Regions from separate parts of the Rhodovibrio salinarum DSM 9154 genome, predicted to be linked through region 1. Evidence: riboswitches for the same ligand, from Rfam matches in the RefSeq annotation. Region 1 holds a riboswitch; the other holds the start of a gene.
What was found. A riboswitch is a leader RNA that binds a small molecule or an ion and turns the genes downstream of it on or off. The one in region 1 is predicted to bind cobalamin.
Positions count from the first base shown of each region.

Region 1 (5,562 bases):
GGATCAGACGGCTGTGCCGCACGCCAACGACCAAACGCGCCGCATGCGGAATGACCAGGCCGACAAAGCCAATCGAGCCAACGATGCTGACCATCACCGCCGTCATCAGGGCCGCGGCGGCGATCAACAGAGCCTGGACGCGCCAGACGGCGATGCCGAGCGAGGCGGCCGAATCGGTACCGAAGGTGAAGGCATCGAGCGCGCGCGCGTACCAAAGGCACACGCACGTGCCGATCGCCGCGGCCGGCAGCGCAAGTGCGCCGTCGGGCCAGCGCACGCCACTGAGGTTGCCCAACAGCCAGAACATGATCCCCCGCACCTGCTCGGCACTGGCCGACTTGGTGACGATGAACGAGGTCAGGGCGTTGAAAAGCTGCGAACCGGCAACGCCGGCCAGGATGATCTGGCCCTTGCCGCGCCCGGCCCCGCGGGCCAGCAACGCCACGAAGGCGAAGGCCGCGAGCGACCCGACGAAGGCGCCAAACGACAGGGAGATGGCGCCGCCGCCGATGCCGAGAATGGCGACGCTCACAGCCCCGGTCGACGCCCCGGCGGAAATGCCAAGGATGTAGGGATCGGCCAAGGCGTTGCGCAGCAGGGCCTGCAGGATCACGCCGGACAGCGCCAGCGCCGCGCCGCAGCAGGCCGCCACCACGGCCCGGCTGAGCCGATAGTTCCAGACGATCCCGGCCTCGATCGGATCCAATTCGTAGGACGCGCCAAACAGATGATTGGCAACCGTTTGCCCAACCACCGTGACCGGGATCGGGGTCTCGCCGATCGACGCGCCGAGGGCAAACGTGACGACAAGCAGGAGCAAGGCAAGGGTGCCATAGCCGGCACCTCTTGCCACTGCCATCTGACGTACGGATCGAATCACTTGCTCAGCTCGTACGACTCGACCGCGTCGGCCAACGTTTCGAGCCCATTGACCAGCCGCAGGGTCGGCTGCATCGCATGGGCGTCCATGATCACGATCCGGTCCTGCTGCACCGCGTCCATGTGCCGGGTCACGGGATCGGTCTTCAGGAACTCGAGTTTGCGCTTGTAATCGTCGGCCGGGAACCGGCGCCGGTCCATGCGCGCGATCACGATGATCGTCGGGTTCTTCTGCGCAATCGTCTCCCAGCCGACGGTCGGCCATTCCTCGTTGGAGTCGATGACATTGCGGATCCCCAGTTGCTTCAGCATGTAGGCAGGCGCGCCGTTCTGGCCCGCGACGTAGGGATCGATGTCCATTTCCGCGCTGGAGAACCAGACGACGGCTGATACGTCCTGGTCCAGCTCGATCCGCTCGACCTGTTGGCGGGCATCGCGCTCGCGGGTCTTGAGGTCCGCAATCACCTCGTCACCGGCTTCGGGCACATCGAAAATCCGCGCGAGTTCCCCGACAGTGCGGTGGATCAGGTCGGTCGTGACCTGAACGTTGCGCGTGCCGTCGCCGCCGGTGGTGTTGTCCTTGCCGACGCAATCGGTGGGCAGGATGTAGGTTGAGATACCGAGTTCGGCGAACTGCTCGCGCGTCCCGACGATCCCCTGCGGACCGACGTGCCATTCGAACTGCGAGGTGACCAGCTCGGGCCTCTTGGCGACGACGCTTTCGAAGCTCGGGTCATTGTCGGCCAGGCGCTCGACCTGCTGGTTGATTTTCTCGAACCGGTCGAGCACCGGATTGAACCAGACCGCGGTGCCGACGACCTTGTCGCCGAGCCCCAGCGCGTAGAGCATTTCCGTACCGGCCTGACCGAGCGAAACCACCCGCTGTGGGGGCGAATCGAAGCTGATCTCGCGGCCGCAGTTGTCGAGAGACAGGGGATAGCTGGTATCCGCCGCTTGCGCGGCGCCGGCCGCGGTCATGGCGAGCGGAACGGCGACCGCCGCCGCGGCGAGGAAAATAGAAGGTCGCACCATGGGAATCGGGAACTCCAATCTGAAGGCGGAATCTAGGGAGGATAGAACGTTATGATATAACGTTATTCAGTCAAGAGGGGGACTGCGCCTGCGAAAACGCTCGTAGCGTAGCCGCAGGCTAAGAAACTCAGACCACACACATGACTGCCTCTTCCGCACCGGTTGGGATGTCGGCGGAGGTGCGATGGCATAGAAACCCGATGCGGCGACAGGGCTCACGCCTGGAGACGCATAAGAATCGCGCCGACCTTCAAGGATCGGCGCGCATGCGCGAAATTCGAGAGATGAGTGTGCCCGCATCCTGTTCCCTCCGGCGCACCCCGGCCGGTTTCAATGGGGTTCTGTGCGACGGCAGGTCTCCTGGCTCGCGGCTTGTCAACGCTTCGCCTTCCCAAGAGCGGTTGCTCTCAGTGGCCTGTTGAAGCGCCCGAATCCGCTTACAGTTGCGGGGGCAGCCTCGGACTTGCGAATGACATTGGATGCCATCCGCGCACCGAATTCCCAATTATCCCCTTGCGGGGACCGTCGAACGACGCAAACGATAGTGGCTTGCACGTACACTGTCCAGCTTCGAAAGGTCGCGCCCAGCATCCCGGGACAGCGTGCAAAAAGGCCGCCGGAACCCGGGTCCCGGCGGCCTTCATCCAGCTAGGTCGTCAGCCCAGGTTTACCGCTTCGACGGCTCCTGCTCGTACTCGACGGGCAGTGGCGTCTCGCTGGTGCTTTCCGGCAGCACCGGGTATTCGACACGCGGCTGCTCGCCGGTGACCGACTGCAGGAAGGCGACGATCCGGTCGATCTCGTCCTCGGACAGTTCCTGGCCGAGCTGGGACACGCCCATCAGCGCCACCGCGTTCTCCAGGCTCCAGACCTTGCCGGAGTGGAAGTACGGCTGCGTGATCGCGATGTTGCGCAGCGGCGCGGCACGGAAGACGTACTCGTCACTCGCCGTCTTGGTGACCTGGAAGCGGCCCCGGTCGTCACGCGGCAGCACGTCCGCCCCCGGCTTCTCGATCAAGCCAAACGGATAGTAGCCCTGGCCACCGATGTTGACGCCGTTGTGGCAGCCCACGCAGCCGGTGCTCATGAACTCCTGCAGGCCCTGCTTCTGCTTGGCGGTGAGCGCGTCGGTCTCACCTTTAAGATAACGGTCAAACGGCGAGTTCGGGGTCAGCAGCGTGGCCTGGAAGGCTTCCAGCGCCTTCGCCATGTTGTCGAACGTGACCGGGTCCTCTTCCTCCGGGAAGGCCGCCCCGAAAGCCTCGACGTAGCCGGGCATCGACTTCAGCGTCTTGACCGCGCGTGCGGGCGTGTTGGCCATCTCGACACCGGCCTGGACCGGCCCCTTGGCCTGCTGCTCCAGGTCCTCCGCACGGCCGTCCCAGAACTGGGCGGTGTTGAAGACCGCGTTGAACACCGTGGGCGCATTCCGTGGACCACGCTGCCAGCCGTGACCGATCGAGGTCGGCTGGTTGTCGTCGCCGCCCAGACCCATCTGGTGGCACGAATTACAGGAAATCGCGTGGCTGGCCGACAGGCGCGGATCGAAGAACAGCATCCGGCCAAGCTGAACCCGTTCGGGCGTGACCTTGTTGCCGTCCAATTCCGGCGGCTCGGTCGGGATCGGATCGAACAGGTCGTTCGCCCGCTCGATCAGCTGAGCGTCGTCGATCTCCGCCATGTCGCCATCTTGTGCGGCTACGGGGTGCCCCGACATCATGGCCGCTGCAAGAGCCAACGCCCCAGCGGCACTCATCAAATATCGCATCGTATCCCCCTGACGTGAAATTCCATTCCCTACCGTCCCGCCCGAGGCGGGTTGGCACGGGTGGCTAGGCCTTGGCCCAGAGGTTGCACCAGCCGGTCGGATCAATCTCGCCGGCGACGATCTGGCAGCCGCCCATGTCCTGGCCGCCTTCCGGTGGAATCCAGAACTGGCAGTTGGTGCACTGCTGATCGCCCTTGGGATCGGGTTGATACTGAACCGCCTGTTTCGGTGCTTTCTGAGCCTTGGCGTTGTGCCCACGCGTCAGCGTGTAGCCGCCGGCCCCCACAGCAGCCGTAACGGCGAACGCTTGGCGGATGAAACCGCGGCGTGTGGGCATCCGGTTTTTCGGATGAGTCATTGTGACGTGCTCCTCATGTGCAAACCCATGGGCAAAGGCCCAGGCTTCGGCCCACGCCCATCACTAGAATTAGAACACTTCCAATAAGAGGCGTCGACGCCCGGCGGCAGCACGACCACGTCGCTGACGCGAAAAACAGCAGTTTGCTGCGTCCTTACACGCACGCGGCACAAGCGCCCGACCATTCCGGTATAGTATTGGCGCGACGCCCGTTCCCGTCGAACAGACCTCACCACTGCCAGCGCACTTGCCCCTCATAGCCGCCTGACTGTCGGGTGGAGCTTGGAAAAACAGACGATTACGCGGGGCGGCCAAGGAGACTATCGCGCGCAATCGCAAGACCAGTACAGCGGTCCAAACCGGGGTTGATTAGAATAGCACGCGCCCGGTTAGGCACGCTTGATCCACCGCAAGCCAGCGATGCAACCGGGCACCCCCTGACCTGCGAAAAGCAGATAATACCCATAAAGATACTCAGGTTATAAAGAGCGCGACGCTGGACGTCGCCGGCACCCGCGCCCGACTGCAAGACGCTCGTGTGACGACGCCCGTGGACCTCTCATCCCACGGAGCACGAACATGGCCCGTTTGACCGATACCGAACGCGATCTGATCCAAGCGGCGCGCCAACGCGGCCCGCACCCCTTGCTGCAATCGCCGCCGCTGCACGAACTCACCGCCGCTCAGTTACGCCGCTACGCCGAAGCCGAGCGCGCACGCTACCTGGCACCGATCCTGGCAGGTGCCGCCAACCGCATAATCGACGCCGTACGGCGCAAGCGCGTCGAGCGCGAAACCCGGCGGGCGCTCATGGAGCTAAGCGACCGCGTGCTCGAGGACATCGGCATGCGGCGGGCCGAGATCCCAGAACGCGCCAAGCAGCGCGCGCGGCAGTCCGTCCAGCCCCGCCAGGCAGCCGCGCCAAAGCAGGGTGCGGCACGCTGTCGCTCGGTTGAGATGGATCATAGCTGGCCAGCCCACGCTTGAGCGCATCATCACGGCCAGTTCCGAACATTCATCACCGCGCGGCCTGACCACTACGAACCGTGCGCGGAGCGTGACGCCATTCGATCGACCAGGAGTTCGACATGATCGAGCGTATCGTCTTGACCGTGATCTATGCCGCGCTGCTGGCGATGGCGCTGGCCGTGCCGCTCGAATTCGCGATGGCCTCTGCGGGCATGGGCCTGTTCATCGCAGCGATGACGCTACTGATAGCGACACTGCTGGCGGCACCGTTCATCGATCTGGCGCTCTCCGCCTTCACCGGGAACCAGCGGCCGGATGCACCGCGCCGGGCCGGCACCCCGCGTGTCCGTCCCGCCTGAATCGGCAACGGCGATCGTGCCTCGCAGACGTTGGTGATCGCAGACACCGCATAGCGTTGTTCCAGCTTAATCGGCCCGTCCGGCACACCTCCTTTGGGGTGCGCCGGACGGGCTTGATGCGTTTGCTGCGAACCGGGCTACGATCTTTAAGACCCAAGACGTGCGGATCGTTGCCTCAGGGCGGCGGCGTCAGTCAC
Region 1 is NZ_KI911559.1:3,900,601-3,906,162, forward strand. It holds gene RHOSA_RS0118145 (FecCD family ABC transporter permease) at 1-859, opposite strand, end outside; gene RHOSA_RS25835 (ABC transporter substrate-binding protein) at 877-1,911, opposite strand; cobalamin riboswitch at 2,245-2,453, opposite strand; gene RHOSA_RS0118155 (cytochrome-c peroxidase) at 2,579-3,679, opposite strand; gene RHOSA_RS0118160 (high-potential iron-sulfur protein) at 3,744-4,037, opposite strand; gene RHOSA_RS23515 (DUF1127 domain-containing protein) at 4,617-5,024, shown strand; gene RHOSA_RS0118170 (hypothetical protein) at 5,126-5,365, shown strand.

Region 2 (5,562 bases), 1.2 Mb from region 1:
GCGCAAGGACTTAAGGCCTTCATGGTCCTCACCGGCACCCTCAGCGCGGACCAGTTATACGCCGCCCCGGAACGCTCGGACGACGAAGCCCACGCGAGCGCCTAGTCAATTCGCTTCCCCTCAAGACCAACTCCTGGACCCGATTGAGTCATGCCGATCGCCGAGTTTCTCGACGTGCTGATGTTCGCCAGCGTGTGCGTGTTGCTGCTGCTCGGGTTCCCGGTCGCCTTCACGCTGGCGGGCACGGCCCTGAGTTGGGCGTTGATCGGCTGGGGTCTGGGCGTGTTCGACATGTCGTTCTTCGGCGCCCTGCCCTCGCGCATCTACGGCAACGCGATGACCAACGATATCCTGGTCGCGGTGCCCCTGTTCATCTTCATGGGCGTCATGCTGGAACGCTCGAAGGTGGCCGAGGAGTTGCTCGATACCATGGGCAAGCTGTTCGGCCAGGTGCGCGGCGGGCTTGGCTTCTCGGTGGCGATTGTGGGCGCCCTGATGGCGGCCAGCACCGGAATCGTCGGCGCCACCGTCGTGACCATGGGGCTGCTATCGCTGCCGACCATGCTACGTCGCGGCTACGACCAGAAGCTGGCCGCCGGAGCGATCTGCGCGTCCGGTACGCTGGGCCAGATCATCCCGCCGTCGATCGTGCTGGTGCTGCTCGGGGACCAAATCTCCAACGCCTACACCACCGCACAACGGGAGATGGGCAACTGGTCGCCAGAGCCGGTGTCGGTCGGTGATCTGTTCGCCGGCGCCCTACTGCCGGGGCTGATGCTGGTCGGTCTCTACATCGGCTACCAGGCGCTCGTCGCCTTCCTGCGCCCGTCAAGCTCGCCGCCGATCCCGCGCGATACGGAAGAAACGGGCAGCGCCATGCTGGGCAAGGTGCTGCACGCCCTGATCCCGCCGATCGTCCTGATCATCGCCGTGTTGGGCTCGATCCTGGCCGGCGTCGCGACCCCGACGGAGGCGGCCAGCGTCGGGGCGGTCGGCGCGACGCTGTTGGCCGGCCTGCGGCTGGTCGAACTGAACGCGTTGCCCGCGCCGAGCGACCGCTTCACGGCCACGTTGACCCGGCTGCTGGACAACGATGGCCGTTCGCCGGTCTATATCGCCTTCGCCAGCCTGGTCGGCATGTTGCTGCTGCAGAACTTCATGGATCTGCGCATCCTGCGCGACGAGATTCCAACGGGCGACTGGATCGGGATCATTGCCGCGATGCTCCTGTCACTCCTGCTGGCCTGGGGGCTGTTGGTCTGTCTCTTGCGCGTCTGGCGCGCGGAGATCCTGCGGCCGGTCGCCCGCTCGACCCTGCAGATCACGTCGATGGTGTTCATCATCCTGATCGGCGCGACGGTGTTCTCGCTGGTCTTCCGCGGCCTGGGCGGCGATGAGCTGGTGCAGGACGTGCTGACCAACATGCCGGGCGGCATCTATACAGCCGTGGCGATCGTGATGCTGGTAATGTTCGTCCTGGGCTTCTTCCTGGACTTCATCGAGATCACCTTCGTCGTCGTGCCACTGGTCGCGCCGGTGCTGTTGCAGTCGGACATCTCGCCGGTCTGGCTGGGTGTGATGATGGCGATGAACCTGCAGACCTCCTTCCTAACCCCGCCGTTCGGCTTCGCGCTGTTCTATCTGCGGGGGGTCGCCCCCAAGGAGGTCTCGACCAAGAACATCTACCTCGGGGCCCTGCCCTTCGTCGGCATCCAGCTGATCGGCTTGACGATCCTCGCGCTGTTCCCAGGTATTGCCACCTGGCTGCCCGGCGTGATTTTCGGATAAGCACACGGCGTCAGGATCACGACGACAGAACTCGCCTCTCTACGGTGTTGGGTCAGACGATCTGCACCGGTCGTCTCTCCCGGCGTCCAACCACCAACGACGGGTGCGTCTGAATGTGCCTTGCAGCGACACATTCGGCATGCTGTAGTCAAAATCGCTAGGGTTGGTTTCCCGCCGCCGCACGGCGGGAACGATCTTGTGTCGTGGTGTCCGGCCCTCGGACACCCCGGCATTGGAGAGAGGGAACGCGGTGCGGTCCGATCCCTACAGGTCGGACCAAGGCCGTGGCTGCCCCCGCAACTGTAAGCGGCGAGCCGGCGTTCAATTGTGCATCCACTGGATCCACGGATCCGGGAAGGCCGAGCGCCCGGCGATGACCCGCGAGCCAGGAGACCTGCCACCCGCGCATCGTTGAGACCCGGAGGACGGGGTGTATCCGCCGGGGCGGGGCAGAATCTGTCGAAGATGATGCACGCCTCCCTCACGCGCGAGCCAGCAAGGTTCGTGCGGAGTTGGGCATGGCGTGCCGCCGCCCATGCTTGCACACCCGTCATGCCATCCGGGATCTCGCTTTCAGGACCTGCATGAGCGGGAGGCTCAGCTGAACACCATGGGTTACCCCACAAAACTACCGCGCGGGAGCGTGGTCGGTACCGGCCGTCTTGCCCTTCTGGCCGCGCCTCTTACCCTGTCGCTTGCTATGGCGGCGCCATCGCCAACCGTTGCGCAGCAAAAGATGGACGAAGTCGTGGTGACCGCGACGCGCGTCCCAACCCGGATCGAGGAAGTTGGCGCCTCGGTCACGGTGATCGACCGGCAAGAGATCGAGGAGCAGCAATACCGCACCGTAACGGAGGCGCTGCACACGGTTCCCGGGCTGCGCATGGTTTCCAACGGACCGCGCGGCACCACCACGTCAATCTTCATGCGGGGGGCGAATTCCAACCAGACGTTGGTGCTCCTGGATGGCCAGCGGATCAGCAATCCCGGAACCCCCAGTGGCGCCTTCAACTTCGCCGATTTGACCACAGACAACATCGAACGCATCGAAGTGGTGCGTGGGCCGCAGAGCGCGCTTTACGGCAGCGATGCGATCGCTGGCGTCATCAACATCATCACTCGACGACCGGAACGTGCGGGTGTGCGCGGCAGCGCAAGCGTCGAAGGCGGCACTCTGGGCACATTCAAAGGCAGCGGCAACCTGCGTGGACGTCAGGGCCGGGTCAGCTTCGACGCCACGCTAAGCGGCATAACGACCGACGGCGATACGATCACCCCAGAGCGCTACCGCCCAGCGGGCGCACCGGCGGAAGACGACAGCTATCAACTGCTGAAGGCTGCCGGCCGGCTCGGCATCGATCTGAGTGAGCAGCTCGACGCGTCATTCTATGCCGAGGTGACCGACAGCGAGCTGGATCTCGATGACAATCCGGAAGACCCGAACAGCGTGGAACAGACGCGCCGCTACATCACCGGCGCAGAGCTGTCGGGCCACTTCTGGGACGGCCGTTACCGCCCGACGCTAAGCCTCGGTTACACCGACTTCCGGCGCGATAACGATAACCGGCCGGATGCGTTCAGCGGAACCCGGACCAACACCGTCAACGAAGGCAGCCGTGCGTCGGCGAGCTTCGAAAACGAACTCGACGTACACGACGATCATACCCTGATCCTCGGAGCGGAGGTCTACGAGGAATCCTTTAAATCCAGCGGTGTGCAGGACTTCTCTGGCTTTATACAACGCCAGCGATCCGACGCCGATGCCACGACCACCGCGCTATTCCTGCAAGACGTCTACCAACTGACCTCGCAGCTTTCCGGCACCATCGGCGTGCGCTACGACAAGCCGGAGGATTTCGATGGCCAGGTGACTTGGCACGTCGCGCCCAGCTACGAGATCGAGGCGACCGGCACACGCCTGAAAGGCAGCGTGGGCACCGGCTTCAAGACGCCCTCCCTGTTCGAACGCTTCGGCTTCACGCCAAGCAACAGCGGCACCGCCTTCCGCGGCAACCCCGACCTGGACGCCGAAAAGAGCTTCGGTTGGGAGGTTGGCTTCGAGCAGCCCCTGTTGGACTCGCGCGTGCGTTTCGGGGCGACCTATTTCCAGAACGATATCGAAGATGGTGTGACCACGGTGTTCGATTCGAACTTCAACTCGACGACAGTGAACAACGCCGACATCGAAACCTCGGGCGTGGAAACCTTCGTGGCGGTTGAGCCGCTGGACCGGTTAAGCGTGCGCGTCGACTACACCTACCTTTCAGCGGAAGATGCGGACACCGGCCAGAGTCTGGTCCGGCGGCCCAAGCATAAGGTGACGGTACAAGCCCGTTGGCGGCCGACCGATCGTCTGACCCTGAGCGGCGGCCTGCGTGGCATCGCCGGGGTCACAGACATCGGCCTGAACGGCGGACGCGTTGACCTCAACGACTACCTCGTCGCCCGCGTCGCCGGCAGCTACCGGATCAACGACTGGTCCGAGATCACGGCCCGGGTCGAGAACCTCACGAACAACGACTATGAAACCGCCGACGGCTTCAAGGCACCGGGGCTTGAGGCGTTCGTCGGCACGCGGCTGAGTTTCTAGGCTGGCTGTCGACGTCGATGGGACGAGGGATTGTATGACCAAGATGGGTCCGATGCAGGTATGGCACGTCGCGACCGCAATACTGGTCGTGTTCTTGACGGCCTGGGGACCAGCGGCGGCCGGGTCGACGCCGGCCGCCGCCGAGCGCCCGCAACGCGTGGTGTCGCTCAACCTGTGCACCGACCAGCTGCTTGTGCAGCTGGCGGAGCCAGAACGCATTGCCTCGGTCTCCGTGCTGGCAGCCGATCCGCTCTATTCCGCGGTCGCCGACAGGGCCCAGGGCCTGCCGGTCAATCACGGCCAGGCGGAAGAGGTGCTACGGCAGAATCCCGATCTGGTGTTGACCGGTACCTTCGGGAACCGCAGCACGGTGCACCTGCTGCGCCGGCTCGGCTACCCGGTGGTACAGATCGGCCCGCCGCGCGACCTGACCGATGTCCGCCGTCAAATCCGCAAGATCGCTGACGCACTTGGCGTGCCGGCGCGGGGCCGCGCGTTGATCCGGCGCTTGGACACACGGCTGGCCGCTGCTGCGCCACAGGAACGATCCGAGGATCGCGTCACGGTCGCGATCTACCAGCCCAACGGGATCGTTGTCGGACGCAACGAACTCCCCCACGCGGTCGCGACTGCGGCGGGCCTCTCCAACCTGGCGGCGGACCAGGGCATGAACGGCATGAGTCCGCTTGCGCTGGAGCGGTTGCTGGTCGCACGTCCGGACGTTCTGATCCTGCAAAGCGAACGCGATCCCGCACCGTCCCAGGCGACCGAACTGCTGCGCCATCCTGCATTGCAGGCATTGGCCGAACGCAGCGTGGTAACCCGTATTCCGCGCCGCTTATGGTCCTGCGGAGGACCGCAAGTCGCCGAGGCGGTGCGCCGTCTGGCGCAAGCACGCCGGGAGGCGCACTGACATGCCGTGGCGTCCGCCGACATCGACGCTGGGGACCGCAGGGCTGCTGACCCTGGGACTGATTGCGGCGTTTGTGGGCTCCCTCCTGGTCGGCCCGGCCGGGCTGCGGCCAGGCGTGGTGTTGACGGCCCTGCTCGAAGGCCGCGGGGACGTGGTCAGTGTAATCGTGCAAGAAATCCGCCTGCCGCGCAGCCTGTTGGCGGTCGCGATCGGGGCGTCGCTGGGGCTCGCGGGCGCGGCGCTGCAAGGCTATCTGCGCAACCCGCTGGCC
Region 2 is NZ_KI911559.1:2,690,186-2,695,747, forward strand. It holds gene RHOSA_RS22260 (TRAP transporter small permease subunit) at 1-105, shown strand, start outside; gene RHOSA_RS0112480 (TRAP transporter large permease) at 151-1,788, shown strand; cobalamin riboswitch at 1,979-2,204, shown strand; gene RHOSA_RS0112490 (TonB-dependent receptor plug domain-containing protein) at 2,525-4,378, shown strand; gene RHOSA_RS0112495 (ABC transporter substrate-binding protein) at 4,413-5,291, shown strand; gene RHOSA_RS0112500 (FecCD family ABC transporter permease) at 5,293-5,562, shown strand, end outside.
Region 2: linked by a shared signal. The riboswitch ahead of RHOSA_RS0112490 (TonB-dependent receptor plug domain-containing protein) and the one ahead of RHOSA_RS25835 (ABC transporter substrate-binding protein) in region 1 are both predicted to bind cobalamin.